3 linked regions of the Dinoroseobacter shibae DFL 12 = DSM 16493 genome follow. The protein of the gene in region 2 interacts with the protein of the main gene of each other region in a pairwise test. Links are inferred from orthologs where the notes say so. Each region holds a gene or a part of one and is shown on either strand. Other genes may lie near its edges.

Region 1 (3,062 bases), 1.0 Mb from region 2 along the record:
AACCCCTCCAGATCCACGCGCCGCGCGGCGGGGCCCGGCGCACCCAGGCGTCCGCCCGCCATGGCCAGCCCCGGCAGGGGGCCCTCCACCGGATCGAGGATCAGACCGTTTTCGAAGACAAGCTCCAGCATGGGCCGCGTCATGCGCCGGACACCGCCCGAGGGCAAGGGCTCAGTTGCGCAGAAAGACCGACGGGTAGTCCACGTCGAACGCGGCCCCGCTCAACCCCGGCGCGAAGGCCAGCATCATCAGGTTGTTCTTCGGATACGCACTGCGCAGCTTGGCCGCAGCACCCAGGGAAAACCCGAATCGTTCGTAGTAGTCCGGATCGCCCAGCACCAGCAGCGCGGGCGCCTCGGCCTGCCGCAACCGGTCGATGCCCACCCGCACCAGGGCCGAGCCGACGCCCATTCGGCGCCTGTCCGCCCGCACCGTCAGGGGGGCGAGCGCATACCAGCCCTCGGGCCGCGAGAGCCTCGGGAAGGCGGCATGGCCGATCACGTGCCCGCGCTCAATGGCGACCAGTTCCAGACCCAGCGCATCCTCCGCACGCAAGTCCTTGATCAAACGGTCCTCACGCGAGCCTTCGAAGCTGGTCTCCACCAGGATCGAGATCGCAAAGGCATCCGCCCGACCCGCTTCTCTCAACTCGAATTCAACCAAAGTGACACCTCCGGCACAGCTTGCGCGGGAAACCCACGGGGCGCAAAGCAAAAAAACCGGCGACTGCCGCTTTCTCCGCGCGCGCCCCGAAACGTCGATCGGACCGATCGGGCGCGCGCATGAAAAAAGGGGCCCCGAAGGGCCCCTTCCATCCGGAATGTCCGGCAGCTTACATCATGCCGCCCATGCCGCCCATGTCGGGCATGCCGCCACCGGCGCCGGCACCTTCCTTGGCGGGCTTGTCGGCCACCATTGCTTCGGTGGTGATCAGCAGACCGGCGATGGAGGCCGCATCCTGCAGCGCGGTGCGCACCACCTTGGCCGGGTCGATCACACCGAACTTGAACATGTCGCCATATTCTTCGGTCTGCGCGTTGAACCCGAAGGCCAGGTCACTGCTTTCGCGGATCTTGCCGGCCACGACGGACCCGTCGACACCTGCGTTCTCGGCGATCTGGCGCAGCGGAGCTTCCAGCGCCTTGCGCACGATGTTGATGCCGATGTTCTGGTCGTTGTTCGCGCCTTCCAGACCGTCGAGATGCTTGGCCGCCTGGATCAGGGCCACACCGCCGCCGACGACGATGCCTTCCTGCACAGCCGCGCGGGTCGCGTTTAGCGCATCGTCCACACGGTCCTTGCGCTCTTTCACTTCGACCTCGGTCATGCCGCCGACGCGGATGACAGCCACACCACCGGCGAGCTTGGCCACACGCTCCTGCAGCTTCTCACGGTCGTAATCCGAGGTGGTCTCCTCGATCTGGTTGCGGATCTGGGCCACGCGGGCTTCGATCTCGGCCTTGGCACCGGCGCCGTCGACGATGGTGGTCTCGTCCTTGGTGATCGACACGCGCTTGGCGGAACCCAGCATGTCGATGGTCACGGACTCGAGCTTCATGCCGAGGTCTTCCGAGATCACCTGGCCACCGGTCAGGATCGCGATGTCCTGCAGCATGGCCTTGCGACGATCGCCGAAGCCCGGTGCCTTGACGGCCGCGATCTTCAGACCGCCGCGCAGCTTGTTGACCACGAGGGTGGCGAGCGCTTCGCCTTCCACGTCTTCCGCGATGATCAGCAGCGGCTTGCCGGACTGGATCACCGACTCAAGCAGCGGCACCATCGGCTGCAGCGACGAGAGCTTCTTCTCGTGCAGCAGGATGATCGCGTCTTCCAACTCGGTGGTCATCTTGTCGGGGTTGGTCACGAAATAGGGGCTCAGATAGCCACGGTCGAACTGCATGCCCTCGACCACGTCGGTCTCGGTCTCCAGGCCCTTGTTCTCCTCGACGGTGATGACACCCTCGTTGCCAACCTTTTGCATCGCATCCGCGATCTGCTGGCCGATCTCGCTCTCGCCGTTGGCGGAGATGGTGCCGACCTGCGCCACTTCGGCGCTGTCGTTCACGGGACGGGCGGCGGATTTGATCGCCTCGACAACCTTGGAGGTCGCCAGGTCGATCCCGCGCTTGAGGTCCATCGGGTTCATGCCCGCGGCAACCGACTTCATGCCTTCCTTGACGATGGCTTGCGCCAGCACGGTCGCGGTTGTGGTGCCGTCGCCGGCCTCGTCATTGGTGCGCGAGGCGACTTCCTTGACCATCTGCGCGCCCATGTTCTCGAACTTGTCTTCCAGTTCGATTTCCTTGGCGACGGAGACACCGTCCTTGGTGATGCGCGGCGCGCCGAAGCTCTTGTCCAGAACCACGTTGCGGCCCTTGGGGCCCAGGGTCACCTTCACCGCGTCTGCGAGGATGTTGACACCCTTGAGCATGCGGTTGCGGGCGTCGATGTCGAATTTGACGTCTTTAGCAGCCATGTTGTTCGCTCCTTGAGTCTATGTTTGTGATCAGTCGAGGCGTTCAGGCGGCCTTGGCCGCGGCTTCGTCGGTGATGATCCCGAGAATGTCGCTCTCTTTCATGATCAGCAGCTCTTCGCCGTCCACGGTCACCTCGGTGCCGGACCACTTGCCGAAGAGGATCTTGTCGCCTTCCTTGACGTCCATGGGGATCCGGTCCCCATCGTCATCCTTGGCACCTGCGCCAACGGCGATCACCAGGCCCTCGGCGGGCTTTTCCTTGGCGCTGTCGGGGATGATCAGCCCGCCTGCGGTTTTTTCTTCGCTTTCGACGCGACGGACCAGAACACGGTCATGAAGCGGTGTGAATGCCATCTGTAGGCTCCTTCGCTCAGTGTTTCTCCCTGACCCCCTGCGGGGCCATTAGCACTCACTTTGTCCGAGTGCTAACGCGCCGTAGTTAGAGACGCCGCAGCAGCCTGTCAACGGGGACGATGGGCAAAAATGCGCATGGAGCCCGGGCAAGCCGCGCGCGCCGCGTGACACCCCGGGCGGGCGACCATCCCGGCCGTCGCCCCGCCCGGGCACGGCCTCGCCCGGCACAGA
Region 2 (3,387 bases):
TGTCGCTCTCCAGTTCCAGCAAGGGGTCTTCTTCGGCGACCACATCGCCGACCGAAACCAGGATGCTGACCACCGGAACATCGGTGAAATCGCCGATATCGGGCACGTTTACTTCGATTGCCATTGTCTTGTCCTTCTCATTCCCTGGCATCCGCCGGCCCTGTCCCGCGCCGCGCGCAGGCCGGGCCGGACGGACGCGTCCCGATCACACCAGACGGGGGTTCGGCTTGTTGCTGTCGATCTCGTACCGGGCGAGCGCCTTTTTCAGCACCGCATCGGTGACGGTCCCCTGCCTGTGCAGCGCGACCATGGCCGCGGCGGCGATGTGGTTGGAATCCACCTCGAAGAACCGGCGCAGGTTGACCCGGCTGTCGGACCGCCCGAACCCGTCGGTGCCCAGGACCGTGAAGTCCTGCGGCACGAACGCGCGGATCTGTTCGGCATAGTTCTTCATGTAATCGGTGGCCGCGATGACCGGTCCGGTCACCCCTTCAAGCTGTTGCGTGACAAACGGCACCTTCTGATCTCCAAGGGGGTCGAGCCGGTTGGCCCGTGCGCAATCCTGCCCGTCGCGGGCCAGCTCGTTCATCGAGGTCGCCGACCAGATGTCCGAGGTCACGCCGAAGTCTTCCTTCAGCATCTCGGCCGCCTTGATCGCCTGCACCAGGATCGTGCCCGACCCCATCAGGTTGACATGCTTCTTGTTCGGCTTGGCGGTTTTCGAGAACCGGTAAAGCCCCTTGATGATGTCCTCTTCTACACCCATCGGCATGTCCGGATGGGTGTAGTTCTCGTTCATCAGCGTCAGGTAGAAATACACGTCGTCCTGCTCGACATACATCCGCTTGAGCCCGTGATGGACGATCACCGCCACCTCGTAGCTGAAGGTCGGATCGTAGCTGATGCAGTTCGGGATGGTGCCCGCCAGGATGTGGGAATGCCCGTCCTCGTGCTGCAGCCCCTCGCCGTTCAGCGTCGTGCGCCCGGCGGTGCCGCCCAGCATGAAGCCCCGCGCACGGCTGTCGCCCGCGGCCCAGGCCAGGTCGCCGATCCGCTGGAACCCGAACATAGAGTAGTAGATGAAGAACGGGATCATCGGCACGCCGTGGTTGGAGTACGACGTGGCCGCCGCGATCCAGTCGGCCATGGCCCCGGCCTCGTTGATGCCCTCCTGCAGGACCTGTCCCGTCTCGCTCTCCTTGTAATAGGACATCTGGTCCCGGTCTTCGGGGATGTAGGTCTGCCCCATCGGGTTGTAGATCCCCACCGAGCGGAACAAGCCTTCCATCCCGAAGGTGCGGCTCTCGTCCGGCACGATCGGCACGACCTGCTTGCCGATGTTCTTGTCGCGCAAGAGCGTCGTCAGTATCCGCACGAAGGCCATGGTGGTCGAAATCTCACGCGTGCCGGTGGATTTCAGCTCCTTGCCGAACGCCTCCAGCGCAGGGATCTCCAGCTTGGGGGTGTCGCGCCATTCGCGCTTCGGGAACTCGCCGCCCAGCTCCTTGCGCCGCTCCAGGATATAGGCCTTCTGCGCGTTGTTCAGCGCCACGAACGGGGCCTTGCCGACATCCTCGTCGCTGACAGGGATCTTGAACCGGTCGCGGAAGGCGCGCAACTGCTCCTCGTTCATCTTCTTTTGCTGGTGGGTGGTGTTCTGGCCCTCGCCGGCCGTGCCCATCCCGTGACCCTTCACGGTCTTGACCAGCAGACAGCTCGGCTGCCCCTTGGTCTCGGTCGCCTTCTTGAACGCGGTATAGACCTTTTGCGGATCGTGCCCGCCCCGGCGCAGCGCCCAGATCTGCTCATCGGTCCAGTCCTCGACCAGCGCCGCGGTCTCGGGATACTTGCCAAAGAAATGCTTGCGGATATAGGCGCCGTCCTTGGATTTGAACGTCTGGTAATCGCCGTCCACGGTCTCGTCCATCAGCTGGCGCAACCGGCCCGAGACGTCTTTCTCCAGCAATTCGTCCCAACCCTTGCCCCAGAGCAGCTTGATGACGTTCCAGCCCGCGCCGCGGAAGTCGCCTTCCAGCTCCTGCACGATCTTGCCATTGCCGCGCACCGGTCCGTCGAGCCGTTGCAAGTTGCAGTTGATCACGAAGATCAGGTTGTCCAGCCCCTCGCGCACCGCGAGGTCAATGGCGCCCCGGCTTTCCGGCTCGTCCATCTCGCCATCGCCCAGGAAACACCACACCTTGCGGTCGGCCATGTCGATGAGGCCCCGGCTGTGCATGTATTTCATGAACCGCGCCTGGTAGATCGCCATGAGCGGGCCGAGCCCCATCGACACGGTCGGGAACTGCCAGTAGTCCGGCATCAGCCAAGGGTGCGGATAGGATGACAGGCCGGACCCGTCGACTTCGGAGCGGAAATTTTCCAGCTGCTCCTCGCTGATCCGGCCTTCCATGAAGGACCGCGCATAGATCCCCGGGATCACATGGCCCTGGAAGAACACGAGATCCCCACCGTGGATCGCCGATTTCGAGCGCCAGAAGTGGTTCAGACCCACGTCATACATCACCGCCGAGGACGCAAAGGACGCGATATGCCCGCCATATTCCGAGCTGACCTTGTTGCGGCGCACGACCGTGGCCATGGCGTTCCAGCGGTTGATGGTGCGGATCCGCCATTCCATCTCCAGGTCGCCGGGGAAGTCGTACTGGTCATCGGCGGGAATGGTGTTCTGGTAGGGCGTGGTGGCCGAGAACGGCAGGGTCGCGCCCGCCGCGCGGGCCTGCTGCACCGCCTTGTCCAGAAGGTAATGGGCGCGATCCGCGCCGTCCCGGGCGATCACATCCTCGATGGCTTCCTGCCATTCCTGGGATTCCACCGGGTCGATATCGTGCTTGGTGTCCGTCATGATCCTCTGTCCCTTGGTCCGGACTCTGCGGCCCAGCCATTTCGTTCAGCATTAAATTAATCGCTGTAACCGGATGGGAATTTCCTCCTCCCTCCCGCTCGACCCCCACCGGGGCCGTGCGATCAACGCATGCCGCGTGATGATATGTGGATAACACGGGGGTCGTTAGGTCAGAACCCCTGCCAGATGCATAGCGCTACGCAGCTGATGCATACCAATGGTTCAACATTAAACTTCCTCCCGTTTTGCGCCGTAATGCTTGCACTTCGACATCTTCCCGATCCCGGGATTCATGGAATTCGTCGGATCCACGCTCTTGTAGAACGCAGCAAGGTCCGGTTTGGCTCCATAAAGATGTCCGACATTGTGCTCGGCGGGGTATTCCGCACCCCGTTTGTCAAGCAATTCAAGCATTTCCGCCTTCAGCGCCTTCACGTCGACGCCCTTCTTGACGATGTAATCCTGGTGCAGAACGTGGCACATGAAGTGCCCGTAATAGAGCTTGTGCACCAGCTTGTCCGCGA
Region 3 (3,014 bases), 1.1 Mb from region 2 along the record:
CATCACGGCTAGGGACCCGCGCGGGCCACGGGCCAAGCCGCTTCGAAGCCGCTTGCAGCCCTTCGCGGACAGGGCAGCCCATTTGTGACGCCCCGATCGCGCAACGACTCAAGCCGAATTACGGCCGCTCCTGCGCCGAGTGCCCACAACCGGGCGCCCAAGCGGTTTCGAAACCGCTTGCCCCGGCACCGTCCCTAGAGCAGCCCCTCGGCGACGAAACGCGCGCGGACATCCGTCTTGGGACGCGCGCCGAAATGGCTGATCACCTCGGATCCGGCAATCACGCCCATGCGGCCACAGACCTCGAGGCTTTTGCCCGTTGCCAGCCCGTAGAGGAACCCGGCGGCGAACTGGTCCCCTGCCCCGGTCGCATCCACCGGCACAACCCGTGTGACCGGCACCTCGACGCGCGCGTCGCCGCGGATCATCACCACCGGGTCACCCGACCGAGTGCAGACCACAAGCTCGCAGACCGACGCAGCGCGGGCAAGCGCGGCCCCGAGGTCCTCGGTCTCGTACAGCGCCATGTATTCATGCTCGTTTCCGATGACGAAGTTCAGCTCATCGGCCACGAGGCGCTGGAAATCCGCCCGGTGCCGGTCCACGCAGAACGGATCGGACAGGGTGATCCCCGCATGCCCCCCCGCCCCGCGCGCATAGCGCGCCGCGGCCTCGAACGCGGCCTTTCCGGGCACCTTGTCGAAGAGGTAGCCTTCGAGAAACAGCAGCCCGACCTGGGCAAACACCGCCTCCGGCACATCTTCGGGGCCGAGATCGGCACCGGCACCGAGATAGGTGTTCATCGACCGCTCCCCGTCCGGGGTCACGAAGATCATCGAGCGGGACGTGGGTGCCTCCACCTGCTGTGGCGGGTTCGGAAAGGCGGTGCCCTCGGCCTCCATCCCCTGTGCATAGAACCGGCCCAGCGTGTCGTCCTTCACCCGCCCGATAAACGCGCAGCGCAAGCCCAGTTCGCCCAATCCGGCGAGCGTGTTGGCCACCGACCCGCCCGGAGCCTGCACCCGGTCGGACATGGCGGCATAAAGCATCTCGGCCCGGGGCCGTTCGACCAGTTGCATGATGCCTTTCTCGATCCCCATATGGTCGAGAAAGCTGTCATCGGTCTGGGCCAGAACATCGACAATGGCATTGCCGATCCCCACCACCTGGTAAGGGTCCTTGGAAGTGTCACTCATTCGGTCTTGTCCTCGAATTGGCAGAGATCGCGGATCAGGCAGGCCCCGCAGGCCGGTTTGCGCGCCTTGCAGATGTAGCGGCCATGCAGGATCAGCCAGTGATGGGCGTGGTGCTGGAAATCGACGGGGATGTGGTCTTCGATGGCGCGTTCGACCGCGACCACGTCCTTGCCCGGGCAGATGCCGCTGCGGTTGCCGACGCGGAAGATGTGGGTGTCCACGGCCTGGCTCGGATGCCCCCACCACATGTTGAGCACCACATTGGCGGTCTTGCGGCCCACCCCCGGCAGGCTCTCGAGTGCCGCGCGGGAATTCGGCACCTCACCGCCATACTGCTCGACCAGAATGCGGCTGAGCTTGATGACGTTCTTGGCCTTGTTGCGATACAGCCCGATGGTCTTGATATGCTGGATCACGCCCTCTTCGCCCAAGGCCAGCATCTTCTCGGGCGTATCGGCGATCTTGAACAGGGCCTCGGTGGCATTGTTCACGCCCGCATCCGTGGCCTGTGCCGAAAGCGCTACGGCCACAACCAGGGTGTAGGCGTTGACATGGTTCAACTCGCCCTTGGGCTCGGCCTCGGCGGCCTGGAACCGGGTGAAGATCTCGCGGATCGTATGATAATCGAGTTGCTTGGCCATCCGCGCCGGTATGCCCAATGCGCCCGCGCGGGGCAAGCGGGCCAAATGCGCAAAATTCGGGTCGCGGGGGCGCGGGGGGCGGATTACCTTGGGCGTCACAGGAGGCCCGAGATGAGTGACCCCGAGACCGCAGACGACCGCTACCATTACGGCGTGATCCGCCGCGCCATCGAAGAGATCGATGCCGCCGGGGGCACACCCCTGCCGCTCGACGATCTGGCGGGCCGGATCGGGATGAGTCCGGCCCATTTGCAGCGTACGTTTTCGGCCTGGGTCGGCGTGTCGCCCAAACGGTATCAGCAATACCTGACGCTCGATCATGCCAAGGCCCTGCTGGCCGACCGCTTCACCACCCTGGAGGCGGCGGGGGAATTGGGACTGTCCGGCTCCGGGCGGCTCCATGATCTTTTCGTGACCTGGGAGGCCATGAGCCCCGGCGAGTTCGCCCGCAAGGGCGCGGGGCTGACGATCCGCTGGGGCTGGTTCGACAGTCCGTTCGGACCCGCGCTGGTCATGGGCACCGACAAGGGGATCTGCGGCATCGCGTTCGCCGCCGAAACCGGCACCGACGCCGCCATGGCCGACATGGTCGCGCGCTGGCCCAAGGCGCGGTATGTGGAGGACCCGACGCGGCTCCGGCCCTGGGCGGTGGCGGCCTTCGGCGCGGGGGATGGAGATCTGGCCCGCGCGCCTCTCTACCTGATCGGGGCGCCATTCCAGATCAAGGTGTGGGAGGCGCTGCTGCGCATCCCTTCGGGCCATGTCACAACCTATTCGGAGATTGCCGAAGCCATCGGATCCCCCCGGGCCGTGCGCGCCGTGGGCACCGCCGTGGGGCGCAATCCGGTCAGCTGGCTTATCCCCTGCCACCGCGCGTTGCGCAAATCAGGCGGACTGGGCGGCTATCACTGGGGCCTGCCGGTCAAACGCGCCATGCTGGCCCAGGAGGCCGCGCTTCTGGAACAGGCCGGCTGAACCGGCAAAAGGGCGCCGCGACCGTGGGCTTGCGCCGTCTGCTATTGAATATCCGGCGCGACTGACCCGATATGCGGACAAACAAAACCTATCGAGGACGAGCCCTATGCGAGTACATGTACCCCTGATCGCCGCCTGTGCGAGCCTGCTTGCGCTGAGCGCCTGCACCGTGACCGAAGACAACCGCCGCATGGCCACCGGC

What was found.
Region 1: the proteins of aceE (region 2) and groL interact in binary tests that used the Escherichia coli proteins (3 or more experiments, as listed by UniProt). The link is inferred for Dinoroseobacter shibae DFL 12 = DSM 16493 from one-to-one orthologs.
Region 3: the proteins of aceE (region 2) and nth interact in binary tests that used the Escherichia coli proteins (3 or more experiments, as listed by UniProt). The link is inferred for Dinoroseobacter shibae DFL 12 = DSM 16493 from one-to-one orthologs.

What each region holds. Positions count from the first base shown.
Region 1 is NC_009952.1:3,076,342-3,079,403, forward strand. What follows is about bases 155-3,062. They hold groL (chaperonin GroEL), read right to left. Parts: upstream 2,477-3,062; coding sequence 833-2,476; downstream 155-832. Other genes in these bases: DSHI_RS14805 (GNAT family N-acetyltransferase), read right to left, coding at 172-663; groES (co-chaperone GroES), read right to left, coding at 2,520-2,831. Also shown: DSHI_RS14800 (alpha-D-ribose 1-methylphosphonate 5-triphosphate diphosphatase), read right to left, coding at 1-131.
Region 2 is NC_009952.1:2,077,037-2,080,423, forward strand. Bases 6-3,238 are described here. They hold aceE (pyruvate dehydrogenase (acetyl-transferring), homodimeric type), read right to left. Parts: upstream 2,864-3,238; coding sequence 206-2,863; downstream 6-205. Other genes in these bases: aceF (dihydrolipoyllysine-residue acetyltransferase), read right to left, coding at 6-124; dld (D-lactate dehydrogenase), read right to left, coding at 3,092-3,238. Outside these bases: more of aceF, read right to left, coding at 1-5; more of dld, read right to left, coding at 3,239-3,387. UniProt on the Escherichia coli protein: Component of the pyruvate dehydrogenase (PDH) complex, that catalyzes the overall conversion of pyruvate to acetyl-CoA and CO(2).
Region 3 is NC_009952.1:3,192,119-3,195,132, forward strand. What follows is about bases 16-2,875. They hold nth (endonuclease III), read right to left. Parts: upstream 1,838-2,875; coding sequence 1,193-1,837; downstream 16-1,192. Other genes in these bases: DSHI_RS15335 (adenosine kinase), read right to left, coding at 195-1,196; DSHI_RS15345 (methylated-DNA--[protein]-cysteine S-methyltransferase), read left to right, coding at 1,949-2,812. Also shown: DSHI_RS15330 (aldehyde dehydrogenase family protein), read left to right, coding at 1-12; DSHI_RS15350 (YiaD family glycine zipper/OmpA-like lipoprotein), read left to right, coding at 2,919-3,014. UniProt on the Escherichia coli protein: DNA repair enzyme that has both DNA N-glycosylase activity and AP-lyase activity. The DNA N-glycosylase activity releases various damaged pyrimidines from DNA by cleaving the N-glycosidic bond, leaving an AP (apurinic/apyrimidinic) site.